DNA from 4 places in the Streptomyces sp. NPDC086766 genome. Region 2 is predicted to be linked to each of the others. Evidence: riboswitches for the same ligand, from Rfam matches in the RefSeq annotation. Region 2 holds a riboswitch; each other region holds the start of a gene.
The links. Region 2 has a riboswitch for cyclic di-AMP ahead of ACIPM1_RS03475 (NlpC/P60 family protein). Riboswitches for the same ligand answer to the same signal wherever they lie in the genome.
Positions count from the first base shown of each region.

Region 1 (7,314 bases), on a different contig from region 2:
CGAGCGCGGAGCCGAACGCTACGAGCTGCACGCCCGGCACCTGAACCACCAGCTGCCGCGCATGCTGCACACCATCGGCTTCGACAAGGTCTACGAGCGGGCCGAGGGCGCCTACTTCTGGGACGCGGACGGCGACGACTACCTCGACATGCTCGCCGGGTTCGGCGTGATGGGCCTGGGCCGCCACCACCCCGTCGTCCGCAAGGCGCTGCACGACGTGCTCGACGCGCAGCTCGCCGACCTCACCCGCTTCGACTGCCCGCCGCTGCCCGGACTGCTGGCGGAGCGCCTGCTCGCCCACAGTCCGCACCTGGACCGGGTGTTCTTCGGCAACAGCGGGACCGAGGCGGTGGAGACGGCGCTGAAGTTCGCCCGCCGCGCCACCGGCAGGCCGCGCGTCCTGTACTGCGAGCACGCCTTCCACGGCCTGACCGTGGGCTCCCTGTCCGTGAACGGCGAGGACGGCTTCCGCGACGGCTTCGCCCCGCTGCTGCCCGACACCGCCGTACCGCTCGGCGATCTCGACGCCCTGGCGAGGGAGCTGGCGAAGGGCGACGTCGCCGCCCTGATCGTCGAGCCGATCCAGGGCAAGGGCGTGCACGAGGCCCCGCCCGGCTATCTGCGCGCCGCCCAGGAGCTGCTGCACCGGCACAAGGCGCTGCTCATCGCGGACGAGGTCCAGACGGGACTCGGCCGCACCGGCGACTTCTACGCCTTCCAGCACGAGGACGGCGTGGCGCCGGACCTGGTGTGCGTGGCGAAGGCGCTGTCCGGCGGCTATGTGCCGGTCGGCGCCACGCTCGGGCGGGACTGGATCTTCAAGAAGGTCTACTCGTCCATGGACCGGGTGCTGGTCCACTCGGCCAGCTTCGGGTCCAACGCCCAGGCCATGGCGGCCGGACTCGCCGTGCTGTCCGTCATGGAGAACGAGCAGATCGTCGCGGGCGCCCGGGCCACCGGCGAGCTGCTGAAGTCGCGGCTCGCGGCCCTGACCGAACGGTACGAACTGCTCGCCGACGTGCGCGGCCGGGGCCTGATGATCGGCATCGAGTTCGGCCGGCCCCGGTCGCTGAAGCTGCGCGGCCGCTGGACCGTGCTCCAGGCCGCCCGCAAGGGCCTGTTCGCGCAGATGGTGGTCGTCCCGCTGCTCCAGCGGCACCGGATCCTCACCCAGGTCTCCGGCGACCACCTGGAGGTGATCAAGCTGATCCCGCCGCTGATCATCGGTGAGCGTGAGGTGGACCGCTTCGTGGAGGCCTTCACCGACGTGATGGACGACGCGCACGGCGGCGGACTGATGTGGGACTTCGGGAAGACACTGGTGAAGCAGGCAGTCGCCCATCGCTAGGACGCGGGCCGGCCTGCTCACGTGGCCGCTTTTTGCCTCTGAGGCAATTGATTTGCCCGAGAGGCAAAGCTGCGGCTCAATGGAGGCATGAGCGCTCCCGAGTCCGAGCCCTCGGCGGGACCGGTCGAGGACCTGCCCGCCGTCGCCCCGCAGCTGCGTGCGCTGCGCCGCCGGGCCTCCCTCACCCTGGAGGCCGCGGCCCGCGCGGCCGGGCTGTCGCCCGCCCACCTCTCCCGCCTGGAGACCGGACAGCGCCAGCCCTCCCTGCCGCTGCTGCTCGCGCTCGCCCGTGTCTACGGTACGACGGTCTCCGAACTGCTCGGCGAGAGCGTCGCCGCCCCGGACGCCGTGGTGCGCGCGGCGGCCATGGAACCGACCCGGGCGGGCGGCTGGACGTACTGGCAGGCCGGTGCGCCCGGCCGCGGGATGCAGGCCCTGCGGGTCCACGTGCCCCACGGCTCCCAGGGCGACATCGTGCGTGTGCACCCGGGCGAGGAGTGGCTGTACGTCCTCAAGGGGCGCCTGCGCTTGCGCCTCGGGGACACCGCGCACCTGCTCGCACCGGGTGACAGTGCCCACTTCGACTCGCTGACCCCGCACCGGATCGCCGCCGAGGACCACGACGGGGTCGATCTGCTCTTCGTCCACACCCTGCTGCAGAGCCCCACGGCCGCGCTGTGCCTGGGCCCCCACACCGGAGACACGTCATGACCGACATGGAAGAGAAGTTCCCGCGAGCCCTGTGGATACGGCTGATCGTCTACATCGCCGTCGGGCACGTCTTCGCGGGGTTCGTCTGGCTGCTGTTCGAGGTGGGCGCCAAGTAGGGAAGCGCGAGGTGGGGGAGCCGGAGCGGGCCGCGGCCGGCGCGGCGCCCCCGCACCGGCCGGGGCCCAGCCCGCCGCCCCTCAGTCGAGCAGGCGCTCCCGCAGCCGTTCCCGTGTCTGGGGGGTGAGCTTCAGCCCGCGCTCCAGGTAGGCCTCGACCCCGCCCCAGGTCTCCTCGATGGTCTCCAGGGCCGCGGCCAGGTACTCGGCGCGGGCGTCGAAGAGCGGGCCGAGCAGCTCCATGACCTCGGGGGAGTAGGCCGAGGCCGCGCTGCTGCTGCGGTGCACCTTGTAGCGGCGGTGCTTGGCGTTCGACTCCAGGTAGTCCGCCCGGATCGCGTCCTCGTCCACGCCCACGGCCAGCAGGGTCACGGCGATCGACAGGCCCGCGCGGTCCTTGCCCGCCGCGCAGTGCATCAGGGCGGGGACGCTGTCCTGCGCGAGGGCGTGCAGCACGTGGGAGTGCTCGGCGGTGCGCTCGGTGATGATCATGCGGTACGAGGCGATCATCCGGTTCGCCGCCTTGCCGTCCGCGAGGATCGTGCGCAGCTGGTCGAGGTCGCCGTCGCGGACCATCCGCCAGAACTCGGCGCCGTCGGCCGGGTCGCTCAGCGGCAGGTTGACGTTGCGCACGCCGGGCAGCTCGACGTCCGGGCCCTCGAGCTTCTTGTCGGCCGCGTTGCGGAAGTCGAAGATCGTGTGCAGGCCGAGGGAGGAGAGGAAGGCCGCGTCCCGGTCCGTCGCGTGCGCGAGGTGGCCGCTGCGGAACAGCACTCCGTGCCGCACCCGCCGTCCGTCCACGGTCGGCAGCCCGCCCACGTCGCGGAAGTTGCGCACTCCGGCCAGCTCTGGTTCGGTCGACGGGACCTGCTGCGTCACGGGGGCTCCTCCCACTCGGTCGGCCCGGCCCGAAGGCGGGGCCTGAGCCCGCCGTCACGGCTCGTCGGCGGGCGCGCCTTTCGACGATACGACATGGGTTCCCGGGGCAACGGTCCGGCCACGGGCGAGGAAGCCTCTGGCCGCCGGCGGCTCCGCTCGGCGGCCTTCGCGCAGGCGACCCCCTGGCCCACTTTCGCCCTCCTGTCTCCTATGGGCGTTTTGTCGGTTTTAACCCTTTAAGCCCCAACTCGCCACCCCCTGGGGACTCCTGACGAGCCCGGACGTGAGGAGCGTCATATTCGTGACCCACGGTGCTCCGCCATGTTCACGTAATCGCGTTGTCTTTTGCCGCGGTTGACGAAGAGAGCGCTGATCGAATGCACGGAGCGTCACCGGTTTTGCCCGAATTGGATCAAGATGAGCATCTCTGAGCGGAACCCTCTGCTTGTCCGAACACATCCCGCTCGCTTACGTTCCATCCCGATCCGGACGGACGCCTCATCCTGCCGCCGTCCGGGGCCCGCACACTCACCCGTGCACGGCAGGAGCGGGGGACCCACAGGTACGACCGCCTGTTCCGGTCTCCGGAACGGCTAGGGGTGAAGTCGCGTCCCGCGCGGCCGGGCATCTCCAGCCCGAACCCGACAGCTCACCTCGCAGGCGCCGGAGAGGAATCCGCCATGCCCGCGAAGGGTAAGCACCGCCGTCCGAAGCCCCAGCGCCTGACCCGCATCCTCGCCGCCGCCGGAACCGGCGGCGCCGTGCTCGCACTGCCCCTCATAGGCGCCGCGGGAGCCCACGCGGCCCCCGCGCAGTCCGTCTCCGAGAAGACCGTCCGCAGCGCCCCCGTGGCCGTCAAGGCGCCCGCGGTCAAGGGCGCTGCCGCCCGGACCTACACCGTCCGTGCCGGCGACAGCCTGTCGGGCATCGCCGAGAACCAGCACGTCCGCGGCGGCTGGAAGCAGCTGTACCGGGACAACCGCCGGGCCGTCGGCGACGACCCCTCGCTGATCCACCCGGGCCTGAAGCTGACGCTCGGTCACGCCGCCGCAAGCGCCACCCGGGCGCCCGCCACCCCGAAGCCCGCGACCGCCGGCTCGTCCGCCGCCAAGGCGAAGACCGTCTCCGCCGCCCGGGTGAAGACCGCGGTCGCCCGCGCCGAGCGGGCCGCCGCCACCGGCTTCACCCTGCCCGTGACCCACGCCGCCGTCGGCACCGGCTACCACGTGGCCGGCAGCCACTGGGCCAGCGGCTACCACACCGGCGTCGACTTCGTGGTCCCCACCGGCACCCCGGTCAAGGCCGTCGGCGCGGGCACGGTCGTCTCCGCGGGCTGGGGCGGTGCCTACGGCAACCAGGTCGTCCTCCGGCTCCAGGACGGCCACTACGCCCAGTACGCCCACCTGTCCGCCCTCTCCGTCTCGGCCGGCCAGGCCGTGACCACGGGACAGCGGCTCGGCCTGTCCGGCGCCACCGGCAACGTGACCGGCCCGCACCTGCACTTCGAGATCCGCACGACGCCGAACTACGGATCCGACGTGGACCCGGTCGCCTACCTGCGCGCGCACGGCGCCCCGGTCGCCTGACGCCCGCGCTCCCGCCACCATCTGCCTGACACGCCGCCGAAGGCCGGACCCACACCCCCCGGGTCCGGCCTTCGGCGTGTTCTATTCCTGGGCGGCGACATTCGCTCAGTGGCTTATCTCACCGTCCGTCAACCCTTGCCTACGGTCGCGTAGGTCACATTCCAAGGTGAATCATGGGCCGACGTGGCAGACGATTCGAAGAGTGACAGCAGAGCAGTGATCGGGTCGTACGTGGCGGTGGGGGACAGCTTCACCGAGGGCGTCGGCGACCCCGGCCCCGACGGGGCGTTCGTCGGCTGGGCCGACCGGTTCGCGGTCCTGCTCGCGGACCGACGCCCCGAGGGCGACTTCCAGTACGCCAATCTCGCCGTGCGCGGCAAGTTGCTCGACCAGATCGTGGCGGACCAGGTCCCGCGGGCCGTGGAACTCGCCCCGGACCTGGTGTCGTTCTGCGCGGGCGGCAACGACATCATCCGTCCCGGCACGGACCCGGACGACGTGGCGGAGCGGTTCGAGAAGGGCCTCGCCCGGCTCGCCGCCGCGGCCGGCACCGTGATGGTCACCACCGGCTTCGACACCCGGGGCGTGCCCGTGCTCAAGCACCTGCGCGGCAAGATCGCCACCTACAACGGGCACGTGCGGGCCATCGCCGACCGCTACGGCTGCCCGGTGCTCGACCTGTGGTCCCTCAAGGCCGTCCAGGACCGCCGGGCCTGGGACCACGACCGGCTGCACCTGTCGCCCGAGGGGCACACCCGGGTGGCGCTGCGGGCCGGCCAGGTCCTCGGCCTCGACGTGCCGGCCGACCCCGAGCAGCCCTGGCCGCCGCTGCCGCCGCGCGGCACCCTCGGCATCCGGCGCGACGACGTCCAGTGGGCCCGGGAGTTCCTGGTGCCGTGGATCGGCCGCCGCCTGCGCGGCCAGTCCTCCGGGGACCATGTGACGGCCAAGGGCACACTGTCGCCGGCCGACATCAGGAGCCGGATCACGACGGTGGCGTGAGGCCGGCAGGCGTCCGCCTCGTCCCGGGGCGCACACCGGAGCGCAGGGGCACGGCATCCCGCCGCGGGGTCGTGCCCCTCGCCGCACCGGCCGGCGCTCGCCCCGGCCCGGGGCCCGTCCACGGCGCCGTTTCACCGGCCCGCGGCCGTCAACGCCTCCCGCTCCAGGCCCAGTTCCCGAGCCAGTGCCTCGTCGGCCCACTCCCGGGCCCGCGCGCGGGAGACCCCGCCGCCGTACGCCGTCAGCTGGACGGCGAGCCCGTCGAGCAGGGCCGTCAGACGCAGCGCCGCGGCTCCGGGGTCCGGGCACCGGAACTCGCCCGCCGCCACACCCTCCGCGACGACCTCGGCGATCGCCGCCTTCCACTTCCGGTCGAGGCCCTGGGCGACCTCCCGCAGAGCGGGCTCGCGCAGCGCGGCCGCCCACCCCTCGATCCACAGCCGCCAGCCCTTGGCCTGGCCGGTCGGGGCGTACCAGCGGACGGCGGCCCGCAGCCGGCGCAGCGCCGTCGTCCGCCGCCCCAGCACCTTGCGCAGCTGCGCCAGATCGTCCTCGGCGGCATGGGCGAAGGCGGCCGCGACCAGCTTCTCCTTCGTCGAGAAGTGATAGAGCACCAGCGCGTTGCTCACCCCGAGCACCGAGGCCACGTCGGCGATCCGCACCGCCGCCACGCCCCGCTCCTCGATCTGCCCGATGGCGGCCCGCAGCAGCTCCTCGCGCCGCTCCGCCACGCTCAACCGCACTCTCGCCACGCGGTCACCCTAACTCCCCCCGCACACCGCCCGTTTGGCGCGCACGGCGGCACGGCCCGGAGCCCCCTCGCGCCGCCGGCCCGTCCCGCGGGCCGCGGCGGACGGCAGGCTGCCGGAGGGCCCCGCGCGGCGGCCCTCCATAATGGAAAATCCGACCGACTCCTGGAGGTACCGTGGCCGGCTTCCGTTCCCTGAGCTCCGGGCTCCGCGCGCTGCGGCCCGCGGCCTTCGGCGCGGACCCCGGCGGTGAGCGCATGGCGCGCATCCGCCGGTCGCCCCATTTCGCGGACGGCGTCTTCCAGAACCCCGGCGGCGTCGCGCGGACCCGGCCCTCCGGCTCGATGCGGGCCTTCGCCAAGGTCTACTTCGACAAGGACACCCGCCCCCGCCGGGCCCCCTCCGGCACCGTGCCGGTGCACGCCACCACGCTCGCCGACCTGGCCCGGCCCCCGGCCACCGGCCTGCGGCTGACCTGGATGGGGCACTCCAGCGTGCTGGCGGAGATCGACGGGCAGCGCGTGCTGTTCGACCCGGTGTGGGGCGAGCGCTGCTCCCCGCTCCCGTTCCTCGGGCCCCGCCGGCTGCACCCGGCTCCGCTGCCGCTCGCCGCGCTCGGCCCGGTCGACGTGGTCGTCATCTCCCACGACCACTACGACCACCTGGACCTGCCCACGATCAAGGAACTGGCCGGCACGGACACGGTCTTCGCCGTGCCGCTCGGTGTCGGCGCCCACCTCGAGCACTGGGGCGTGTCCGCCGACCGCCTGCGCGAGCTGGACTGGAACGAGGCCACCGAGGTCGGCGGGCTCACGCTGACGGCGACGCCGGCCCGCCACTTCTGCGGCCGCCGGCTGCGCAACACGCAGCACACGCTGTGGGCCTCCTGGGTGGTCGCGGGCGACGAGCACCGGATCTACCAC
Region 1 covers NZ_JBIVBI010000004.1:523,196-530,509, reverse strand. The annotation lists gene ACIPM1_RS10710 (aspartate aminotransferase family protein) at 1-1,348, shown strand, start outside; gene ACIPM1_RS10705 (helix-turn-helix domain-containing protein) at 1,436-2,059, shown strand; gene ACIPM1_RS10700 (DUF6126 family protein) at 2,056-2,175, shown strand; gene ACIPM1_RS10695 (tyrosine-protein phosphatase) at 2,257-3,054, opposite strand; cyclic di-AMP (ydaO/yuaA leader) riboswitch at 3,574-3,730, shown strand; gene ACIPM1_RS10690 (peptidoglycan DD-metalloendopeptidase family protein) at 3,735-4,640, shown strand; gene ACIPM1_RS10685 (SGNH/GDSL hydrolase family protein) at 4,857-5,642, shown strand; gene ACIPM1_RS10680 (TetR/AcrR family transcriptional regulator) at 5,774-6,394, opposite strand; gene ACIPM1_RS10675 (MBL fold metallo-hydrolase) at 6,568-7,314, shown strand, end outside.
Region 1: another riboswitch for cyclic di-AMP. It lies ahead of ACIPM1_RS10690 (peptidoglycan DD-metalloendopeptidase family protein); the one in region 2 lies ahead of ACIPM1_RS03475 (NlpC/P60 family protein).

Region 2 (7,314 bases):
GTCGTGTCCGGCGGCGGCTCACACGGGGGGAGCAGGCCGCCGCCGGACCTTCTCGGCGAAGGTGTCCGGCTGCCGCCCCAGGCCCGGGCGGCGGTGGGGAGCCGGTCACCTGGAGGAGGACGCTAAACCTCTCCGTGACGGCACGGTGACGGAATGTACGGAAGTGGTGCGAGCGGATCGCCGGGTGACCGCATATGACCGTCGGCCCGCCGTCGGACCGCCGCCTTCACGCGGGGCGATGACCGATTGCCGCGGTTCGCGGGCGGACGATGCGGGCGGGGTGCTATGGGCGGGCCGCGTATATCCGCAGGCGGCCCGGGAGCGCCCGGGCGTCCCGCGGTGCCGCCGAGGTGTCCCCCTTGGTGGCCTCCCCCGGTGTGCGGGGGTGACGGGGCCGCTGATTAGGCTCCGGCCTCATGGACGTACTCATCCATTTCTTCGTCGGCCTCCACATCGTCGGCATCGCCGCGCTGCTCGGCGGTTTCCTCACCCAGGTGAAGGCGATGGGCCGGGGCACCGCTCGGTTCGTGCCCGGAATGCTGCACGGCGCGCTGACCATGCTGGTCACCGGCGCCGTCCTGGTCGGCCTCAACCAGGCCGACGGCCACCACGTCGACAACATCAAGATCGGCGTGAAGCTGGCGCTGCTGGTCGTGATCCTCGGCCTGGTCTATGTGAAGCGGGACGAGGAGAAGGTGGACAAGAGCCTGTTCGGCCTGGTCGGCCTGCTGACCACCGTCAACATCTTCATCGCGGTGCTGTGGACCTGAGCGGTGGCAGTTCTTCGGATCCGCGGGGCGGCCGCTCTCCGGATCCGGGCGGCCGGCTTCCCCGCGTCCTCGCGGGCGCCGGTCAGCGCGCGGCCCGCAGCTCGGCCCGCGCGTCCCTGACGGCGCCCGTCCCGACGGCCAGCCACGCCGCCACCGCGACCCACAGCAGCAGCTCGCCGGGGACCTCCAGCGAGGGCACGCCGACCACGGCGGCGACGGACAGCGTCGCCGCCGCCGTCATGCCCAGGGGGAACACGGTCGCCCAGCGGCGCACGTCGTAGCGCAGGCGCGGCCAGGCGAGTTCGGCGGCGAGCAGGACGCCGTACAGGAACAGGTCGAGCATCAGCAGCGCGACGGTGACGGTGCGCAGGACACCGCCGTCGTCCTTGTCCCACAGGTACATCCCCGACCCGGCCGCGGCCATCAGCTGCGTCCCGGCCAGCGCCGAGATCGCCGCCGCGCCACTCGCGATCCACTGGTCCCCGGCCCCCTCGATCACCTGGACCGGGTCGAACCGGGCGACCGCGAACACGTAGAGCGCCAGCCCGAGCCAGAACAGCACCAGCGACGCGTGCGCCAGCCAGGCCGACGCCTGCGCCCCGGCCACGGTCGCGCCCAGCACGGCCAGCCCCTCGGTGGCCACACAGCCCAGGAACACCGCCCCGGGCATCCGGCGCCCGGCCCTGCGCAGCACCCGCAGCAGCAGCCCCGGCCACAGCACGACGGACAGCGCGAGGAGCGCCTCGGCCAGGATCCGCGCGCCCAGCTCCGAGAAGCGGGTCCCCAGCACGGTGGTGGCGGCCACGGCCGTCAGCGCGCCCGGCGTCCCCGCCTCCGCGAGCCACTCCGACCGCTCGCGCACCAGACGCAGCAGGAAGCCGGCCGCCAGCCCCAGCCAGGCGGCGCACGCCAGGACCAGGGCGATCCAGGACAGCGCCTCGTGGCCCGTCGTGTGCAGGCCGGCCGACAGGATGCCGGTCGCCATGACGGCGGACCCGGCCGTCGACGGACGGTGCACCCACCAGGCGCCGAAGGAAGAGGTGCGGGGCATGGCCCGATGCTAAGGATCTTCGCGCGCCGCACACGCGGGGCACGCGCGCGGGCGCACGCGAAAGGGTGCGGGCGGGACGGCGCGCGCTGAAGGGCGAAGGGCGGCGGCCGCACGAGTGCGGGGCGGGGACTGCGCGGTGCATGCGCCGTCCCCGCCCCGCCTCCAGGGCTGCCGTGGGGCCTCAGGCGGGCCGCACCACGCTGTGGATCGCGGACTCGCCGTCGTAGTAGATCGACTCCTCGCGCACGTACGCGCCGGGCTTCGGGGCGTGGATCATCATGCCGTTGCCGATGTAGACACCGACGTGGCTGATGTCGTCGTAGAAGAAGACCAGGTCACCCGGCTGCGCCTGGGAGAGCGACACCGTCGTCCCCGCGTTCACCTGGTCGTAGGTGGTGCGCGGGAGGGTGACGCCGGCGGCCTTCCAGGCGGCCTGGGTGAGGCCCGAGCAGTCGTAGGAGTCGGGGCCCGTCGCGCCCCAGACGTACGGCTTGCCGATCTGGGCGCGGGCGAAGGCGAGCGCCTTGTCGGCCTGGGTGGCGTACGACGTGCCGGACGTCGAGGAGCCCGAGGTGTCCGTCGAGCCGGTGGAACCGGTGGAACCGGAGGAGTCCGACGTGCCGGAGCCCGAGGAGGCGGCCTGCTGCTGGGCGGCGGCCTGCTCCGCGGCCTGCTGCTTCGCCAGCTCCGCCGCCTTGCGCGCGGCCTCCTCCTGCTTCTGCTTCTCGATCGCCGCCAGCCGCGCCTTCTCCTCGGCGTTCAGCTTCGACAGCAGTTCGCGGGCGTCGGCGAGCTTCTTCTGAACGGTGGCCTTGGCCGTCCTGATGTCGCGCTGCGACTCGGTCAGCGTCTCCAGGCTCCGGGTCGCCTCCCGCCGCTTCTCCATGGTCGCGGACTGCTGGGTGACGTAGTCGTCGACCATGCCCTTCTGCCGGTCGGTGAGCCGTCCCATCAGATGCGACTGGTCGAAGTAGTCCTGCGGGGTGTCCGCGAGCAGGAAGGTGGCGGTGCTGGAGGCGGAGGCGCCGGTGCGGTACTGGGCGGCGGCGAACGAGCCCAGCTCCTCGCGCGCCTTGTTGAGCCGGTCGGTGCGCTTGGCGACGTCGTCGAGGAGCGAGGCCACCCGCGTGCGCTGCTTGCCGGTCTTCTCCTTGGCGTCGTTGTACTTCTCCGTGGCCGACTCCGCCTGGCGGTACAGGTCGTCGACCTTCTTCTCGACCTCTTCGATGCTCGGTCTGCTGTCCGGGGCGGGGGCGGCCTCGGCCGTCTGGGAGAGCAGGGCCACGGAGGTGAGGGCGGCCGTGGCCAGGGCCGGCGTGCGTATGCCTGCTACGCCCGGACCGGCGGGGCGGGACTTGCGGTGCGACGCCAAGGGAGGCGACTCCTTCCATCGTCCGCCTACCGGGTTAGCTGTCGGGTTCGGGCGGGTGGTTCGGAAGGGTTGCCCTACGGTCCGCGCCCGCTGGGCGGCACGGACCGATTCACCCCAAGGTCGGTGTGGGTCCCCGGCTCCGGATCGCCTGGCGGCGGGACCGGACTCGGCGGAGGCCGCGCGGCCCGGCGTCGTTCGCCGGTGAGGTCGTGCGGCCTGACGGCACGCTAGCCAACTCGTGTGGCTCCTGTGAAGGTTGATGCGCGATATGCCCGATACATTTTCGTGACCTCGCATCACTTGTGCGGTGGACGTGACGGGGTCGCTCCGCAGCGTAGCCCTCGTGAGGGGGCGGGGCGGGGCGGTACGGGGGGCGGGGCGCGGCGGGGCGGTGCGGCCCGCCGGGTGCCGGGATCGTGTGATGTTCCGCGGGCGGCCCCGGGTTGTCGGTGGGGCGCCCTAGACTCGTAGAGCGATGAGCAGCCTCTTTGACGACAGCTTCCTGGCGGACCTCCAGGCCCCTCGCGGCCACGAGGAGGAGCCCCCGCCGCCGCCCGAGGACGATCACGCTCCGGAACCGGTTCCGGGCGATCTGTTCGGCGGGAAGTTCGACCTGCCGCCGGACCGGGACACCCACTACCGCGACGGCGCGCCGCGCCCGGCGGTGGACCCGGCCGCCCTCCTGGAGGGGCTGAACGAGAACCAGCGCGCGGCGGTCGTCCACTCCGGCACCCCCCTGCTCATCGTCGCCGGCGCCGGCTCCGGCAAGACCCGCGTGCTCACCCACCGCATCGCCCACCTCCTCGGCGAGCGGGGCGTCCACCCCGGCCAGATCCTCGCGATCACCTTCACCAACAAGGCCGCCGGCGAGATGAAGGAGCGCGTCGAGCAGCTCGTCGGCCCGCGCGCCCACGCGATGTGGGTCATGACCTTCCACAGCGCCTGCGTCCGCATCCTGCGCCGCGAGAGCAAGAAGCTGGGCTTCACCTCCTCCTTCTCGATCTACGACGCCGCCGACTCCAAGCGCCTGATGGCCCTGGTCTGCCGCGACCTGGACCTCGACCCCAAGCGCTATCCGCCGAAGTCCTTCAGCGCCAAGATCAGCAACCTCAAGAACGAGCTGATCGACGAGGAGGACTTCGCCGCCCAGGCCACCGACGGTTTCGAGAAGACCCTCGCCCAGGCCTACGCCCTGTACCAGTCGCGGCTGCGCGAGGCCAACGCCCTCGACTTCGACGACCTGATCATGACGACGGTCAACCTGCTCCGCGCCTTCCCCGACGTCGCCGAGCACTACCGCCGCCGCTTCCGGCACGTCCTCGTCGACGAGTACCAGGACACCAACCACGCCCAGTACGCCCTCGTGCGGGAGCTCGTCGGCACCTCCGAGCACCCCGTGGACGTCCCGCCGAGCCAGGACGACCTGCCCCCGGCCGAGCTGTGCGTGGTCGGTGACGCCGACCAGTCGATCTACGCCTTCCGCGGCGCGACCATCCGCAACATCCTCCAGTTCGAGGAGGACTACCCGGACGCGACCACGATCCTGCTGGAGCAGAACTACCGCTCCACCCAGACCATCCTGAGCGCCGCCAACGCGGTCATCGAGCGCAACGAGTCGCGCCGCCCGAAGAACCTGTGGACCAACGCCGGCTCCGGCGCCCGCATCACCGGCTACGTCGCCGACACCGAGCACGACGAGGCGCAGTTCGTCGCCGAGGAGATAGACCGGCTGACGGACGCGGGAGACGCGAAGGCCGGCGACGTCGCCGTCTTCTACCGCACCAACGCCCAGTCCCGTGTCTTCGAAGAGGTCTTCATCCGCGTCGGCCTGCCCTACAAGGTCGTCGGCGGTGTCCGCTTCTACGAGCGCAAGGAGGTCCGGGACGTCCTCGCCTACCTGCGCGTCCTGGCCAACCCCGAGGACTCGGTGCCGCTGCGCCGCATCCTCAACGTGCCCAAGCGCGGCATCGGCGACCGCGCCGAGGCGATGATCGACGCCCTCTCCCAGCGCGAGAAGATCAGCTTCCCGCAGGCGCTGCGCCGCGTCGACGAGGCGTACGGCATGGCCGCGCGCTCCACCAACGCCGTCAAGCGGTTCAACACGCTGATGGAGGACCTGCGGACGATCGTCGAGTCCGGCGCGGGACCGGCGACCGTCCTGGAGGCCGTCCTCGAGCGCACCGGCTACCTGGCCGAGTTGCAGGCCTCCACCGACCCGCAGGACGAGACCCGCATCGAGAACCTCCAGGAACTCGCCGCCGTTGCGCTGGAGTTCGAGCAGGAGCGCGGGGAGGGCGAGGCCGCCACCCTGTCCGACTTCCTGGAGCAGGTCGCCCTGGTCGCCGACTCCGACCAGATCCCCGACGAGGAGGACGGCGACGGCGTCATCACGCTGATGACCCTGCACACCGCCAAGGGCCTGGAGTTCCCGGTGGTGTTCCTGACCGGCATGGAGGACGGCGTCTTCCCGCACATGCGCTCCCTCGGCCAGACCAAGGAGCTGGAGGAGGAGCGGCGTCTGGCGTACGTCGGCATCACCCGCGCCCGGGAGCGGCTGTACCTGACCCGCTCGGCGATGCGCAGCGCCTGGGGCCAGCCCTCGTACAACCCGCCCTCCCGGTTCCTGGAGGAGATCCCGGCCATGCACGTGGACTGGAAGCGGACGGGTGCCACGGCGCCGGTGTCCTCCGGTCCGGCGTCGGGCCTGGCCGCCTCCCTGTCGTCCTCCCGCTCGCGCTCGTCGGCCTCCGGCGCGTCGGGCTTCGCCACCCGCCGGACCTCCGAGAAGCCGGTGGTCTCGCTCGCGGTCGGCGACCGGGTCACGCACGACCAGTTCGGGCTCGGCACCGTCGTCGCGGTCAAGGGGACGGGCGGGAACGCCGAGGCGACGATCGACTTCGGCGACACCAAGCCGAAGCGGCTGCTGCTGCGGTACGCGCCGGTGGAGAAGCTCTGAGAGCGGGCCCCGCGCCTGATCGGACCGGGTCGTGCCCGCACCTGATCAGGGCGGGGGGCCGGCTTGCCCGATCAGGTGGGTGGTGCCGCCTGTCCACTGGATCTGGCGGGTAGTGCTGGCTGCTCGCCGGATCAGGCGGGGTGGTGCTGCCTGTCCGCGGGATCAGGCGGGGTGGTGGTGCTGCCTGTTCGCCGGATCAGGCCGGGTCGAGGCCGTGGCTGCGCAGCCACGGCAGCGGGTCGACCGCCGCGCCGCCGCCCGGACGCACCTCGAAGTGCAGGTGCGGGCCGGTGGAGTTGCCGGAGTTGCCCGAGTACGCGATCGGCGTGCCGGCCTTCACCACCGTGCCGGAGGGAACCCGGTAGCTGGAGAGGTGGCAGTACCACGTCTCCGTGCCGTCCTTCGCGGTCAGGATCAGCATGTTGCCGTAGGCGCTGTTCCACTGCGTGCGGACCGTGCCGTCGGTCGCCGCCATCACCGTGGTCCCGTACGCGACCGGGAAGTCGATGCCGGTGTGCACGGACATCCAGTTCACGCCCGCCTGGCCGAAATAGGCGCTGAGCCCTTTCTGCAGCACCGGGAGCACGAACTTGGGGCGCAGCCGTTCCTTGCGGGCCGCCTCCTCCGCCGCCTTCTTCGCCTCGGCCACCTGCTGCGCCTTGAGGTCGATGCGCTCCTGCGTACGGCTGGCCCGGTCGGCGAAGTCGTCGGCGCCGGCGGACAGGCTCTGCAACTGGGTGTCGAGCTTGTTGTTGGCGGTGGACGGCTGCACCGAGTGCGCGTCGGAGGCGGAGGCCGTGGTCTCCGTGCTGTCGTCGGTCAGTCCGCCGACGGAGGCGGCGGCGATCCCGGCGACCCCCATCACACAGACCGAGGGCACCGCCACCGTCAGCAGCGCGGAGCGCTTGGCCGGCGTGCGGCGCCGAGAACGGCCCGCGGTACGGGTGGCCGCGCGCGGGGCCGGAGCGACCTCTTCCTGGTCGTCGAGCAGCGGGCCCACGGGCGGCAGTGCGCCGGTGGTGCCCAACTCGTCCTCCGAGGTGGAGGGTTCGTCGTAGGCGACCTGGTCGAAGGTGGCGGTGGCCGGTGCGTCGGTGACCCCGTCGAAGCCGTCGGCCGCCGGTGCGTCCGCGGTGGTACCGGCGGTGTTCCACTGGGTGGCGTC
Region 2 covers NZ_JBIVBI010000002.1:69,809-77,122, forward strand. The annotation lists gene ACIPM1_RS03465 (hypothetical protein) at 417-770, shown strand; gene ACIPM1_RS03470 (tellurite resistance/C4-dicarboxylate transporter family protein) at 853-1,821, opposite strand; gene ACIPM1_RS03475 (NlpC/P60 family protein) at 2,003-3,193, opposite strand; cyclic di-AMP (ydaO/yuaA leader) riboswitch at 3,201-3,360, opposite strand; gene pcrA (DNA helicase PcrA) at 3,669-6,149, shown strand; gene ACIPM1_RS03485 (M23 family metallopeptidase) at 6,346-7,314, opposite strand, start outside.

Region 3 (7,314 bases), on a different contig from region 2:
CGGCGGGCTCGTGGGTGAGCCCGCCGAACATCACATGACTCATCCGCGCCAACTGACCGCGGGCCGCCTCGTTGAGCACCGGGTGGTTGTAGCCGTGGATCGCGGACCACCACGACGACATGCCGTCGACCAGTTCGCCCGCGCCGTCGGCGAGCGTCAGCCGCACCCCGCTCGCCGACTCCACGACCAGGGGCTCCTGGCGGCCGGGCATCGGACCGTACGGATGCCACACGTGCCGCCGGTCCAGCTCCAGCAGGTCGGGCACGCGCAGGCCGGACGGATCAGGCATTGGGCGCGAGGTCCGTTCCGGCCCCGCGGCGGCGTACGGCGACCAGGTCGGTGCGCGGCTCACCGGCGGCCGGCGCCGGCGCGGAACCGCAGACCCCGCCGCCCTCGTGGGAGCCGCACCCGGCGCCCTCGTGCGAACCGCATCCGGCGCCTTCCCGGGGCCCGCAGCCCGCGCCCGCGTCCACGCCCTCGCCGGACTCGTGCCCGGCACCCGCGTGCGCACCGCAGCCCGCGCCCGCGCCCTCGTGCGAGCCGCAGCCGCCGCCGGCCGTCGCGCGGTGCTCCGGCAGCGTGACCTGCTCGGCGCCCTCCACCTCGAATCCGGCGTCCGCGATCATCTCCAGGTCGGCCTTGCCCGCCTGGCCCTCGCTGGTGAGGTAGTCGCCGAGGAAGATGGAGTTGGCCAGGTGCAGGGCCAGCGGCTGCATGCTGCGCAGATGGACCTCGCGGCCGCCCGCGATGCGCACCTCCACGTCCGGGCAGACGAACCGCGTCATGGCCAGGATCCGCAGGCAGCGCTGCGGGCTGAGGTTCCACTCCTGGGCGAGCGGGGTGCCCTCGAACGGGATCAGGAAGTTCACCGGAACGGAGTCCGGGTCCAGTGCGCGCAGCGAGAAGACCACGTCGACGAGGTCCTCGTCGCTCTCGCCCATGCCGGCGATCAGACCGGAGCATGCGGACAGCCCGGCCGCGTGCGCCTTCTGCACCGTGTCCACCCGGTCGGCGTAGGTGTGGGTGGTGGTGATGTCGCCGTACGTCGCCTCGGAGGTGTTGAGGTTGTGGTTGTAGGCGTCGGCGCCGGCCTCGCGCAGCCGCTCGGCCTGGCCGTCGGAGAGCAGGCCGAGGCAGGCGCACACCTCGACGCCCTCGTTCTGGTCCTTGATGGCCTTGATGGTCTGGGAGACCCGGTCCACGTCCCGGTCCGTCGGGCCGCGCCCGCTCGCCACGAGGCAGACCCGCTTGGCGCCCCCGGCCAGCCCGGCGGCGGCGGCCTGGGACGCCTCGTCCGGCTTGAGCCAGGTGTACTTGAGGATGTCCGCCTTGGAACCGAGCCGCTGGGAGCAGTAGGAGCAGTCCTCGGGGCACAGGCCGGACTTGAGGTTGACGAGATAGTTGAGTTTCACCCGTCGGCCGAACCAGTGGCGGCGTACCTTTCCGGCCGCGGCCACCACATCGAGCAGGTCGTCGTCGGAGGTGGCCAGCACGGCCAGAGCTTCCTCGCGGGTCGGCAGCTCGCGCCGAAGCCCCTTGTCCACCAGCGTGTTCAGCAGGTCCATGAGAGCCGATCCTGTCCTACGGGAGTGCCCGGGGCCAAGGAGAGTTTGCACAACAGAGACGGATCGACGTGTGGGTATTGCCACACCATGGGGTGTCGGCCGTGCCGCTAGGGTCTGTCCACTGCCTACAAAAGCCCCGGAGGACCCATGGCGTTCGGCTGGATCGACGAGCAGGCCCGGGCGCGCCGCCGCGCCGGACTCGTCCGGACCCTGCGGCCCCGTCCGGCCGAGTCGACGCTGCTGGACCTCGCGAGCAACGACTACCTTGGGCTGGCGCACCACCGGGAGGTCACGGAGGGGGCGGCGGCCGCGGCCCGTGTCTGGGGCGGCGGCGCCACCGGCTCGCGGCTGGTCACCGGCACCACCGAGCTGCACACCGAACTCGAACGGGAACTGGCCGACTTCTGCGGCTTCGAGGCGGCGCTGGTCTTCTCCTCCGGGTACGCCGCCAACCTCGCCGCGGTCACCGCGCTCGCCCCGCACGGCTCGCTGATCGTCTCCGACGCGGGCAACCACGCCTCGCTGATCGACGGCTGCCGGCTGGCCCGCGGCACCACACAGGTCGTGGAGCACGCCGACCCGGAGGCCGTGCGCAAGGCCCTGGGCACGCACGACGGGCCCGCGGTGGTCGTGTCGGACACCGTCTTCTCGGTCGACGGCGACGCGGCCCCGCTGGCCGGGCTCGCCGCGGCCTGCCGGGAGCACGGCGCCGGGCTGGTCGTCGACGACGCGCACGGCCTGGGCGTGCTCGGAGCCGGTGGGCGCGGCGCCGCGCACGCGGGGGGACTCGCGGGCGACGGCGACGTGGTCGTGACGGTCACGCTGTCCAAGTCGCTCGGCAGCCAGGGCGGCGCCGTGCTCGGGCCCGCCCGGGTGATCGAGCATCTGGTCAACGCGGCGCGCACGTTCATCTTCGACACCGGGCTCGCCCCCGCGGCGGTGGGTGGCGCCCTGGCGGCGCTGCGGCTGCTGCGCCGGGAGCCGGAGCGGGCGGCGCGGGCGCGTGCGGTGGCGGCCGAGCTGCACGCCCGCCTGACCGCCGAGGGCCATCGGGCGGTGCGTCCGGACGCCGCGGTCGTCTCCGTAAGGGCGCCCTCCCCGGAGGCGGCCGTGCAGTGGGCGGCCGACTGCCGGGCGGCGGGCCTGGCCGTGGGCTGCTTCCGTCCTCCTTCCGTGCCCGACGGCATCTCACGGCTCAGGCTGACCGCCCGCGCGGACCTCTCCGCGGCGCAGATCGAACGCGCTGTTCGGGTGATCGGAGAGACGCGACCATGAGTCGGCGTGACACGGCCGTTTCTCGCGCGATGCGGATGTGGTCAGTCGGTTCGGGGGTACGGGGTCTACGTCGGGGGTGTACCGGGGGCCGTCACCGCAGCGCGGTGAGGAACCCCGCCCAGCTCTCGGGGGAGAAGAGCAGCGCGGGCCCGGCCGGGTCCTTCGAGTCGCGCACGGCGAGCACTCCGGCTTCGGGGCCGGAGCGCGGCGTGGCCGTCTCGACGCAGTTGTTCGCTCCCGTGCTGTAGCTGCTGCGCAGCCATCGCACGCCGTGCAGATCGGTACTGGAGGGGACGTTCCGAGGCAGAGCGGACATGATGCCTCCCAGCGCTGTTATGCGCCCTCACCCATCGCGGCGATGAAATCCAACGAGTCCTCGGGGGAAAGGGCGTGGATCCGAAGGGTGTTGAAGGCCTCGGTGTAGGCCTCTAGGTCTTCTTTCCGTTCGAGATAGAGGCTACTCGTCAGGTGGTCGAGAACAACCACATCTAGATCAGAAGTGCTCAGGAACGAGAAGATAACGAAAGGTCCGGTGATGCCGATGTGCGCGCCGGCGCCGAACGGCAGTACCTGGAGCCGTACTTGGGGCAACCGCGCCGCCTCCACCAGCCGGTTCAGCTGCCGCGCCATCACCTCGGGCCCTCCGACCTCCCGGCGCAGCACGGCCTCGTCCAGTACCGCCGCCAGTTCCAGCGGCGGCCGGGCGCGCAGCACGTCCTGCCGGGCCAGCCGCACCTCCACCAGCGCGTCCAGCCGCTCGTCGTCGAGCCCCTCGACGGCGGCGCGGGTCACCGCGCGGGCGTACTCGGGGGTCTGGAGCAGTCCGGGGACGACCGAGGTCTCCAGGGTGCGCATCCCGCTCGCCTGGGACTCCAGGCTGATGAAGTCCCGGTAGGTGGACGGGAGTACCCCGCGGTACGCGTGCCACCAGTGATGCCTGCCGCCGCGGTCCTCCGACCCGGCCAGCGCCATCAGCAGCTCGCGCAGCTGGGCGTCCGCGACGGCGTACGCGTCCAGGAGCAACCGCACGTCGGCCGGTTTGACCCCGCTGGCGCCGGTCTCGATCCGGCTGACCTTCGACTGGTGCCAGCCCACCATCCGGGCCGCCTCACCGCTGGTGAGACCCGCACCGGTGCGCAGCGCGCGCAGTTCGGCGCCCAGTTTCCGACGGCGCACCGCGGGACCGTTCTGCATGCGCTCCCACCTACTCCCTCCGGGCCGCCCAAATACGCTCTGCCGTGGCAGAGTTCACCGCTTCGAGCGACAGATATATGCATATCCTGGTGGATCGCCACCGCGAACGACGCGGTAATGGCAGTCTGACGACGAAGCACCAGTCCGGGACCGTACTCGAACCATCCGCTCCGTGTCGGACTGCGGTCCCGTGGGAAAGGGACGACGTCGCCATGGCAGACCATCTGGAAGCATCCGTCACTCTGCCGAGCGATCCGGCCTCGGTCGCCGCGGCCCGCGCCTTCGTGGTGGGCACCCTGGCGGAGTGGGGTCTGTCGTCGGACTCGGAGACCGCAGACACCGTCCGTCTCATGGTGTCCGAACTCGCCACCAACGCCGTTCAGCACACGCTCGGGCAGTCGCCCACCTTCACGGTGGACCTGGTGCTCGCCCGCGAGGAGCAGTTGCGCATCGGGGTCACCGACAGCCACCCGCGGCTCCCGAAACGGCTGCCGGCCGCCGTCCAACAGGACAACGGCCGGGGCATGGTGATCATCCGGTGGCTCACCGTCGAGTGCGGTGGCAGTCTGACGGTGCGGCGCACCCGCGAGGGCGGCAAGACCGTCTGCGTCGAGCTTCCGTGGACGGCGCGGGTCCGTCCGGGGCCGGTCCCGGCCGCCGGTCAGCAGGAGCCGTAGGGCGGCGTCCTGCGGGGCCTGACGGAGCGGGCCCACCGGGGGACTTGCGGGGCTGGGCCCGGCAGGGTCCGCGGACACCGTGCGGAGGAGCCGGCGCGGCCCGTGGCGGAGCCGGGGCGCCGGGCGCCCCGGTGGGTGGTGACGGCGCCCGGGGCGCCGTCACCGTGTCCAGAGGGTCAGCTGACCCGCCCGTACCAGACGCTCTTCGTCCAGATCTTCTCCAGCCTCACCACGTCCCCGGACTTCGGTGCGTGCCAGATCTTGTTGTGACCCGCGTAGATGCCGACGTGGTACACGTTCGAGCCCGAGTGGAAGAACACCAGGTCCCCGGCCCGGCGGCTCCTCGCGGAGATGTGGTGGGTCTTGTTGTACTGCTGGGAGGCGGTGCGGGGCAGCTTCTTGCCCGCCTTCTTGAACGAGTAGAGCGTCAGCCCCGAGCAGTCGAACCTCCGCGGGCCCGACGCGCCCCACTTGTAGGGGGCGCCCTTCTTGGAGGCCGCGACCTGGAGGGCCTTCGTCGCCGTCGTGGCGGCAGCGGCGTCGGTGGCGACACCCGGGACCACGATGGAGCCGCCCACGGCGGCGATGGTCAGCGCCGAGGCGGTGCCGGCCCGGGCCATCAGCGACGGGACACGATTGAGCGCAGTCATGCGCAACCCTTCGTCAACCGCCTGTGAAGGATGACCTGTCGGATTCGGGCTGGCGAAGTAGCCCGGCCGCGTTGCCGCGGCTTCACCCCAAGGGCTGCTCGGCCCGGCCATGGTGTGACCGTTCCGGCGACCCGTCGTGCCTGGGTCCTCCACTCCTGCCGATGCACTTCTGTCGACCGGTCATCCGGGCGGCGGCAGGACTCGGCGTCCGCCCGGACCGCCCCGCCGGTGTGGCGGGGGCTTGTCGTCAGACAGGGATCTTCACCTACTCATGTCCGAAAATCCCAACGGAACCGGGGATTTGTGTTGTTACTCACCACTCACCCGTTCGGGTGGACACCCACACGATCGAATGAATGTCTCACCCCCTGACGACCCCCGGACCAGCACCGGAAGGGCTCGTTCCGCCAACCGGGCGCGCGTGTCGCGCAACTCGTGGGGCCCGGAAAAAGCAGCGACGCTTACGCCGTTGGGCGGTAACCCGTTCGGCTCGTTTCGGGCCTGTCGCCAACGTCCGGTGCGGAGCGCGGACATGGCGGCCGGCGGAGCGCGGCGGCGCCCGCCGGGTCAGTCCGGCGGCAGCGTGACCCGGGACGTGCGCCGCTCGCCGTCCAGCACGCGCAGCGCCCGCGCCAGGGTGTCCGCGTGCAGTTCCGTCTCGCCCCGCTCGTGCATCAGCGCGAGGGCGTCGCGCAGCTCGATCGCCTTGCGGACGAGCGCCTGAGCGGCTCTCAGGGCCCGATAGGTGCCCTCGTGGCGGGCGGGGTTGACGCGGCCCAGCAGATCGACGGCGTCCAGGTAACGGTCGATCAGCTCGGCCTCCGCGCGCGTCAGCGCGGGCAGCGGCGGCAGCTCGGGAGGCAGCACCGGCGGCTCACCTCGCGTCCGGCGCGGCGGCGGGACCCTTGCGGCTCTCGACGATCCGGTCCACCAGCCCGTACTCCAGCGCGTCCCGGGCGTCGAGGATGGTCGTCCGTTCGAGGTCCGCGCGCACCTGCTCGGGCGTCCGTCCGGTGTGCCGTGCGAGCAGCTCCTCCAGACGGGCCCGGATCCGCAGCAGCTCCTCGGCCCGGACGGCCAGGTCGGACGCCTGACCCTCCATCGGCTCGGGCAGCACGGGCTGGTCGAGGACCACGCGCGCGCCCGGCAGCGCGTACCGCTTGCCCGGGGTGCCCGCCGCCAGCAGCAGCGCGGCGGACGAGGCGACCTGGCCCAGGCAGATCGTCTCCACGTCGCAGGTCACGAAGCGCATCGTGTCGTAGACGGCCGTCGCCGCGGTGAACGAGCCGCCGGGGGAGTTGAGGTACAGCGAGATGTCCCGGTCGGGGGACTGGTGTTCGAGGTGGACGAACTGCGCCGCCACGTCGTTCGCAGAGGTGTCGTCGACCGGGGTGCCGAGGAGGACGATCCGCTCCTCGAGCAGCTTGGAGTACGGATCCAGGGTCCGCCGGCCGGCACTGGTGTGCTCGGTGAACTCCGGCAGGACGTAGCGGGCGGACGGTCGGATCATGACGTACCCCTCCATGCGACAGGCGGTGGCCGGCAGAGCTGCTGTCTGTAAAAAATGTACAGGACGTACGTAAGTCTGTGGGGGCGCCGGCCCGGCGGGCGGGTGTCGGGTCGTGCGCGGCGCGCTCCTGCGGGAAGCTGGGGGCACGGCCTCTCGACCCCCCAGAGGACTGCCATGGCGTTCTCCGAGATTTCCCGGCGGCACCCCCGCCCGCGGCTGTCCGTCTCCGCCCTGGCGCGGGAGAACGAGCTGCTGCGCGAGGAGGTCGCCCAGCTGACGTGCGCCCTGACCTCGCGTGCCGTCATCGACCAGGCCATCGGCGCCGTGGTGACCCTCGGCCGGATCGCGCCCGAGGACGCCTGGCAGGTCCTGCGGGACGTCTCCCAGCACACCAACACCAAGGTGCGCACGGTCGCCGAGCACGTGCTGAAGTTCGCCCAGGG
Region 3 covers NZ_JBIVBI010000003.1:105,771-113,084, forward strand. The annotation lists gene ACIPM1_RS06275 (adenosylmethionine--8-amino-7-oxononanoate transaminase) at 1-289, opposite strand, end outside; gene bioB (biotin synthase BioB) at 282-1,565, opposite strand; gene ACIPM1_RS06285 (8-amino-7-oxononanoate synthase) at 1,713-2,840, shown strand; gene ACIPM1_RS06290 (DUF397 domain-containing protein) at 2,932-3,156, opposite strand; gene ACIPM1_RS06295 (helix-turn-helix domain-containing protein) at 3,174-4,034, opposite strand; gene ACIPM1_RS06300 (ATP-binding protein) at 4,247-4,711, shown strand; gene ACIPM1_RS06305 (C40 family peptidase) at 4,888-5,361, opposite strand; cyclic di-AMP (ydaO/yuaA leader) riboswitch at 5,365-5,546, opposite strand; gene ACIPM1_RS06310 (hypothetical protein) at 5,929-6,228, opposite strand; gene ACIPM1_RS06315 (ATP-dependent Clp protease proteolytic subunit) at 6,236-6,871, opposite strand; gene ACIPM1_RS06320 (ANTAR domain-containing protein) at 7,046-7,314, shown strand, end outside.
Region 3: another riboswitch for cyclic di-AMP. It lies ahead of ACIPM1_RS06305 (C40 family peptidase); the one in region 2 lies ahead of ACIPM1_RS03475 (NlpC/P60 family protein).

Region 4 (7,314 bases), on a different contig from region 2:
ATCGTTGGTCGAATGGGTTGGCCGGAGCCCGGCCGCTGCCTACCATCGATCATCGCAAGACTTTGTGCACCGTCGCACAATCTCTCCTCGGGAGGCTTCCTTGCACCGCCGCCGTCGCACCGCGCTCGTCCTGTCCGCCGTGATCGCCGCTGCGGCTCCCGCCCTCACCGCCTGCGGGAACGACGCCCATCCCGGCGCCGCCGCCGTGGTCGGCGGGCAGCGGATCACCGTCGCGCAGCTGCAGAGCAGGGTGGACGAGGTGCGGCAGGCGCAGCGCGCCGCGGTGCCCGACGCGGCGCAGTACGAGCGGGTGGTCGCCCGGACCGGCACGCTCGCCCGGGACACCCTGCACCAGCTGGTCCTCAACCGGGTCCTCGACCGGGCCGCCCGGGACGCGGGCGTCTCCGTCAGCCGCCGGGAGATCCAGCAGATGCGCACCGGCCTCGAGCGGCAGGCGGGCGGCCGCAAGGGGCTGCAGACGGCCTGGCTCCAGCAGTACGGGGTGCCGCCGAAGCGCCTCGACGAGAACCTCCGCCTCCAGCTGGAGGCCCAGAAGCTGGCGACCAAGCTGCACTCCGACACCAGCCGGCCGGAGTTCTGGAAGGCCCTGTCCGACGCCTCCCGGTCGCTGCGCATCGACCTCAACCCGCGCTACGGCAGCTGGGACGTGCAGAAGAGCACGCGCGTCGAGACGAAGAGCCCGTGGCTGCGCGACGTCTCCACGCAGACCGCGCAGCAGACGGCCTGACACGCACGCCCGGTGCAGGCCTGACCCCGATGCCTGACACGCACGTCTGACGCGCGCGGTCCGGCGGCGGCGTCCGCCGGGCCTTCGCGGGGGTCCGCGGACGTCTGTGGACGGCCCGCGGGGCCGTCGGTGCCGTGCGTTACGTTCGGAGCGTGAACACCACCAGCATCGACGCCGCTCCGGACGAGCCGGCCGCCGCCCCCGGCCGCGTCGTCCTGCTCACGACCAGCCACCGGGTCGCCCCGGGCCTGCTGTCCTGGCCCGCCTGGCAGGCACTGCACGCGGCCGACCGGGTGCTGTGCGCGGACGGCGCGCACCCGCAGCTGCCGTACCTGCGCGAGGCGGGCGTGGCCGTGGACGAGGCGGCGCCGACCGCCGAGGAGCTGGTCGCGGCCTGTGCCGGCGGCCGCAAGGTCGTGGTGGTGGCGACCGGGGAGGGCGAGCCGGCCCTGACCGACGGGCTCGCCCGTCTCGCGGGTTCGGGCCGGGTCGCCATGCCGGAGCTGGAGCTGCTGCCCGCCTCCTACGACCTGCCGGGCGCCCGGCTCCTCGACCTGGTCCAGGTCATGGACCGTATCCGCGCCGAGTGCCCCTGGTCCTCCCGCCAGACCCACCAGGGCCTGGCGAAGTACGGCATCGAGGAGGCGTACGAGCTGGTCGAGGCGATCGAGGACGGCGACCGCGCCGAGCTGCGCGAGGAGCTCGGGGACGTCCTGCTCCAGGTCGTCTTCCACGCCCGTATCGCCGAGGAGGACGCCGAGGAGCCGTTCTCCATCGACGACGTCGCCGGCGGCATCGTCGCCAAGCTGATCCACCGCCACCCGCACGTCTTCGGGGAGGAGACGGCCGCCACCCCCGAGGAGGTCAAGGAGCACTGGCTGCGCACCAAGGCCGAGGAGAAGCGCCGGACCTCCGTGACCGAGGGCGTCCCGCTCGGCCAGCCCGGTCTCGCCCTGGCCGCGAAGCTGGCGTCCCGGGTGCGCACGGCGGGCCTGGACGTGCCGCTGCCGAAGGCGGAGGGCGTCGGCTACGAGCTGCTGGCGATGGCCGCCCGCGCCGAGGCCGGGGGCGTCGACCCGGAGGCCGCGCTGCGCGCGGCGGCCCGCGCCTACCGGGACGCCATCAGGGAGACGGAGCGGGCGGCCGCCGCGCGGCCGGATAACGTCGAGGAGTGACCGCCCAGACCCCACCGGACCAGCCCGGACCCGCCCACCCCCTGCCGAGCCGGCTCGCCCCCGGCAGCCCCGCCCCCGAGCTCTTCTCCTGGGAGTTCGCGAGCGACCCCTACCCGGCGTACGCCTGGCTGCGCGAGCACGCCCCGGTGCACCGCACCCGGCTGCCCAGCGGGGTCGAGGCCTGGCTGGTCACCCGGTACGCCGACGCCAAGCAGGCCCTGGCCGACCAGCGGCTGAGCAAGAACCCGGCGCACCACGACGAGCCCGCGCACGCCAAGGGCAAGACCGGCATCCCCGGCGAGCGCAAGGCCGAGCTGATGACCCATCTGCTCAACATCGACCCGCCGGACCACACCCGGCTGCGCCGGCTGGTCAGCAAGGCGTTCACGCCCCGCCGCGTCGCCGAGTTCGCGCCGCGCGTGCAGGAGCTGGCCGACGACCTCATCGACCGGTTCGCCGGGCGCGGCACCGCCGACCTCATCCACGAGTTCGCCTTCCCGCTCCCCATCTACGCCATCTGCGACCTGCTCGGCGTGCCGCGCGAGGACCAGGACGACTTCCGGGACTGGGCGGGCATGATGATCCGGCACGGGGGAGGCCCGCGGGGCGGGGTCGCGCGGGCGGTGAAGCGGATGCGCGGCTACCTCGCCGACCTCATCCACCGCAAGCGCGAGGCGCTCCCGGCCGAGCCCGGTCCGGGCGAGGACCTCATCTCCGGTCTCATCCGCGCCTCCGACCACGGCGAGCACCTCACCGAGAACGAGGCCGCCGCGATGGCCTTCATCCTCCTCTTCGCGGGCTTCGAGACGACCGTCAACCTCATCGGCAACGGCACCTACGCCCTGCTCACCCACCCCGGGCAGCGCCGCCGGCTGGAGGACTCGCTGGCGGCCGGGGAACGCGGCCTGCTGGAGACCGGGGTCGAAGAACTTCTGCGCTACGACGGCCCCGTGGAGCTGGCCACCTGGCGGTTCGCCACCCGGCCGCTCACCATCGGCGGGCAGGACATCGCCCCCGGCGACCCGGTCCTCGTCGTCCTCGCCGCCGCCGACCGGGACCCCGCGCGGTTCGCCGACCCGGCCGTGCTCGACCTCGGCCGGCGCGACAACCAGCACCTCGGCTACGGGCACGGCATCCACTACTGCCTCGGCGCCCCGCTCGCCCGGCTGGAGGGCCAGACCGCGCTCGCCACCCTCCTGACCCGCCTGCCGGACCTCCGACTCGACGCGGAGCCGGCGGACTTGCGCTGGCGCGGCGGTCTCATCATGCGCGGCCTGCGCACGCTGCCCGTCCGGTTCACGCCCCTTGGCTGAGTACGGCAGGTGTCGTCCCCCGGCCGGTGAGCCGGTGAAGGCAATGTGACGCGCGCTCAACTATGTGATCTTCACGTGATCTGCGCGGCATGAACTTGTGACAAGTGATCGGCACCCGCTACGTTCACGCATCAGCGTGGCGGAGAGCGTTTCCCGCCGCGCCGGTCACCGCTGTCACGCGAAAGGCTTCCGCATGCTCCCCGGCAACGGCCGTCACCGTCGCCCCCGCCAGGCCCCGGCCATCCTCGTCGCGGCCGGTGTGACCGGATCCGCCATCGCCCTTCCGCTGCTCGGCGCATCCGGCGCGAGCGCGGCCGACGGCACCACGTGGGACAAGGTGGCGGAGTGCGAGAGCGGCGGCTCCTGGAGCGCCGACAACGGCAACGGCTACTACGGCGGCCTGCAGTTGACCCAGGACGACTGGGAGAAGTACGGCGGTCTCTCCTTCGCGCCGAGCGCGGACCAGGCCAGCCGGTCCCAGCAGATATCCGTCGCCGAGAAGATCCTCGCCGACCGGGGTCCCGGCGCCTGGCCCACCTGCGGTCTGCTGTCCGGTCTCACCAAGGACTCCGGCGCGGCGAACGTCGACACCGGCCTGGGGGACGCCTTGTCCGGCTCGTCGGACTCCTCCGATTCGCCCGGTTCGGCCGACTCGGGGCTCTCCAATGCGGCGCCGGGCATCTCCCACTCGTCCGGTTCGTCCGGTTCTTCGCACGGCAAGTCCGGTTCGTCCGGTTCCTCCGACGAGTCCAGTGAGACGCCCTCGACTTCACCCTCGTCGCCCTCGCTGTCCGGCAAGAAGGGTGAATCGGGTAAGTCCGACACATCCGCCGATGCGGGCGCATCGCATGACTCCAGCAGCTCCCCCTCGGTGTCTCCCGAGGTGGACGATCCGGACAACTCTGCCCAGATCGGCGGTTCTTCCGCGCTGGTGGACACCGGCTCCATCGGCGGCGGCCGGCACCGCGGCGGCAGCGCGGCAGAGGGCCCGGCCGACGTCCGGGTCGACACCTCCTCCGGCCGGCACGCCTCGCGCGGCGACGCCGACGCGCGCGCCACGGTGGACGACTCCTACACCGTCCGCGCCGGGGACTCGCTCGCGTCCATCGCCGACTCCCTTGCGGTCGACGGCGGATGGCGATCGCTCTACGCGGCGAACAAGGATGCGATCGGTGTCGACCCGAATCACATTTTCGCCGGTCAGACCCTTGATCTCCCTACCGAAACCACCCAAAAGTAGGGGGAGTTCGGGACGCATTTATCACCTAATGTCCGATTAGGTGAAAGTGTGGGATGGGTCTCAGAAGCCCTGATCGCCTTTGAAATTCCCCGGATCGCGTGTCTACGGTCGTGTCCGCTCGTCACCACGAGCCCCGGCTGTCGCAACGCCGAATCCTGCCAGCGGCTGCCCGGGACCAGTCGTCGCGTCATGCGCCGTAGGCAGGAGCGGGGGACCCAAGGTAAGTGCCGTGTCCGGCGATTGAGCCGGACCGGCTAGGGGTGAAGCCGTGCGCCGCAAGGGGCACGGCCGGGCAACTCAACCGGCCCGAACCCGACAGCTCACCTCGCAGGCGTCGGTGAGGGGATCCACCATGCTGTTTTCGAGCACTGGCAAGCACCGTCGTCCGTCCAAGGCCACCCGCGCCATCGCCCTCGCCGGTGTCACCGGCGCCGCCGTCGCCGCCCCGCTGATGGCGACCGGCACGGCCTCCGCCGCCACCGCCTCCGAGTGGGACGCGGTCGCCCAGTGCGAGTCCGGCGGCAACTGGTCCATCAACACGGGCAACGGTTTCTACGGCGGTCTGCAGTTCACCAACTCCACCTGGGCCGCGTTCGGTGGCACCGCCTACGCCTCCCGCGCCGACCTGGCGAGCAAGTCGCAGCAGATCGCCGTCGCCGAGAAGGTCCTCGCGAGCCAGGGCAAGGGCGCCTGGCCGGTCTGCGGCAAGAACCTGTCCAGCACCCCGTACAGCGGTGGCACCTCGACGAAGAGCACCACCACCCGCTCCACCGAGAAGCAGGCCGCCAACCGCTCCGCGACGCGTCCGGCCCCCAAGAAGACCGTCACCACCCCGACCGGCAAGAAGGTCGCCAAGGGTGACGGCGAGTACAAGGTGGTCGCCGGCGACACCCTCAGCACCATCGCCCAGAAGCACAAGGTGCAGGGTGGCTGGAAGAAGCTGTTCGAGCTGAACAAGAACATCGTCCAGGACGCCAACCTGATCTACCCGGGCCAGCAGCTGCACCTGAAGTGACAGCGGCCCGGTAGCCGGACCACCGGCCCCTCCCGCGCGTGACCCCGGCCCCCTGGGGGTCACGCGAGGGGCCGCTCCCCGCCCTCACGGGCTCCCCGCCCCGGCGCGTGTCCCCCGTACGCGCCGGGGCGGGGCTTTTTTGTGTCTCCAAGTGGTCCCGGTTTCCCCGGGCCCCTTTGTTCCGCGCGTGAACAATGTGTACGGTCAGCCTGTCCACGGGACGGTCGGTCGGTCGGCCGGCGGCCCGTGGCGGTTAGGCTCTAGTCGCAAGGCACACCAGCCCCGCACAACCAGCGTCACATCCACGAAGGAGATGCTCGTGCCGTCCATCGACGTCGTCGTAGCCCGGGAAATCCTGGACTCCCGAGGCAACCCCACGGTCGAGGTCGAGGTCGGCCTCGACGACGGCAGCACGGGTCGTGCCGCCGTCCCGTCCGGCGCCTCCACCGGTGCCTTCGAGGCCATCGAGCTCCGCGACGGTGACCCGGGCCGCTACCAGGGCAAGGGTGTCGAGAAGGCCGTCCTCGCCGTCATCGAGCAGATCGGCCCGGAGCTGGTCGGCTACGACGCCACCGAGCAGCGCCTGATCGACCAGGCCATGTTCGACCTGGACGCCACCGACAACAAGGGCTCCCTCGGCGCCAACGCCATCCTCGGCGTCTCCCTCGCCGTCGCCCACGCCGCCTCCGAGGCGAGCGACCTCCCGCTCTTCCGCTACCTGGGCGGCCCGAACGCGCACCTGCTGCCGGTGCCGATGATGAACATCCTGAACGGCGGCTCGCACGCCGACTCCAACGTGGACATCCAGGAGTTCATGATCGCCCCGATCGGCGCGGAGTCCTTCTCCGAGGCCCTGCGCTGGGGCACCGAGGTCTACCACACCCTGAAGAAGGTCCTGAAGAGCAAGGGCCTGTCCACCGGCCTCGGCGACGAGGGCGGCTTCGCCCCCAACCTCGGCTCCAACCGCGAGGCCCTGGACCTCATCCTCGAGGCGATCAAGGAGGCCGGCTACACCCCCGGCGAGCAGATCGCCCTGGCGCTCGACGTCGCCGCGTCCGAGTTCTACAAGGACGGCTCCTACCTCTTCGAGGGCAAGACCCGCACGGCCGCCGAGATGACCGACTACTACGCCGAGCTCGTCGCCGCGTACCCGCTGGTCTCCATCGAGGACCCGCTGTTCGAGGACGACTGGGCGGGCTGGAAGACCATCACCGACCAGCTCGGCGACAAGGTCCAGCTCGTCGGCGACGACCTGTTCGTCACCAACCCCGAGCGCCTGGCGCGCGGCATCGAGGACGGCGCCGCCAACGCGCTGCTGGTCAAGGTCAACCAGATCGGCTCGCTGACCGAGACCCTCGACGCGGTCGAGCTGGCCCAGCGCAACGGCTTCAAGTGCATGATGTCCCACCGCTCCGGCGAGACCGAGGACGTCACCATCGCCGACCTGGCCGTCGCCACCAACTGCGGCCAGATCAAGACCGGCGCCCCGGCCCGCTCCGAGCGCGTCGCCAAGTACAACCAGCTGCTGCGCATCGAGGAGATCCTCGACGACGCCGCGGTGTACGCCGGCCGCAGCGCGTTCCCGCGCTTCAAGGGGAACGTCGCGGTCTCCAAGGTCTGACCCCGTGCCCGCCCGGGGCCAACCCCGGGTGAGGCCTGGCCAGTCGCACGTACGTCCCCGTACTCGGTCCCGTACCGTGTCCGGGGACGTACGCGTGTGTGCCGACCCACGGGAGGCGGGGACGATGGCTGTACTGCGCTGTCCCGGGGGACGATCCCCGGACCCCCGGCAGGAGGCAGAGGTGACCGGCGTAGTGAGTCGA
Region 4 covers NZ_JBIVBI010000013.1:88,171-95,484, reverse strand. The annotation lists gene ACIPM1_RS23530 (SurA N-terminal domain-containing protein) at 101-748, shown strand; gene ACIPM1_RS23525 (nucleoside triphosphate pyrophosphohydrolase) at 901-1,923, shown strand; gene ACIPM1_RS23520 (cytochrome P450) at 1,920-3,236, shown strand; gene ACIPM1_RS23515 (transglycosylase family protein) at 3,430-4,476, shown strand; cyclic di-AMP (ydaO/yuaA leader) riboswitch at 4,659-4,825, shown strand; gene ACIPM1_RS23510 (transglycosylase family protein) at 4,829-5,491, shown strand; gene eno (phosphopyruvate hydratase) at 5,811-7,112, shown strand.
Region 4: another riboswitch for cyclic di-AMP. It lies ahead of ACIPM1_RS23510 (transglycosylase family protein); the one in region 2 lies ahead of ACIPM1_RS03475 (NlpC/P60 family protein).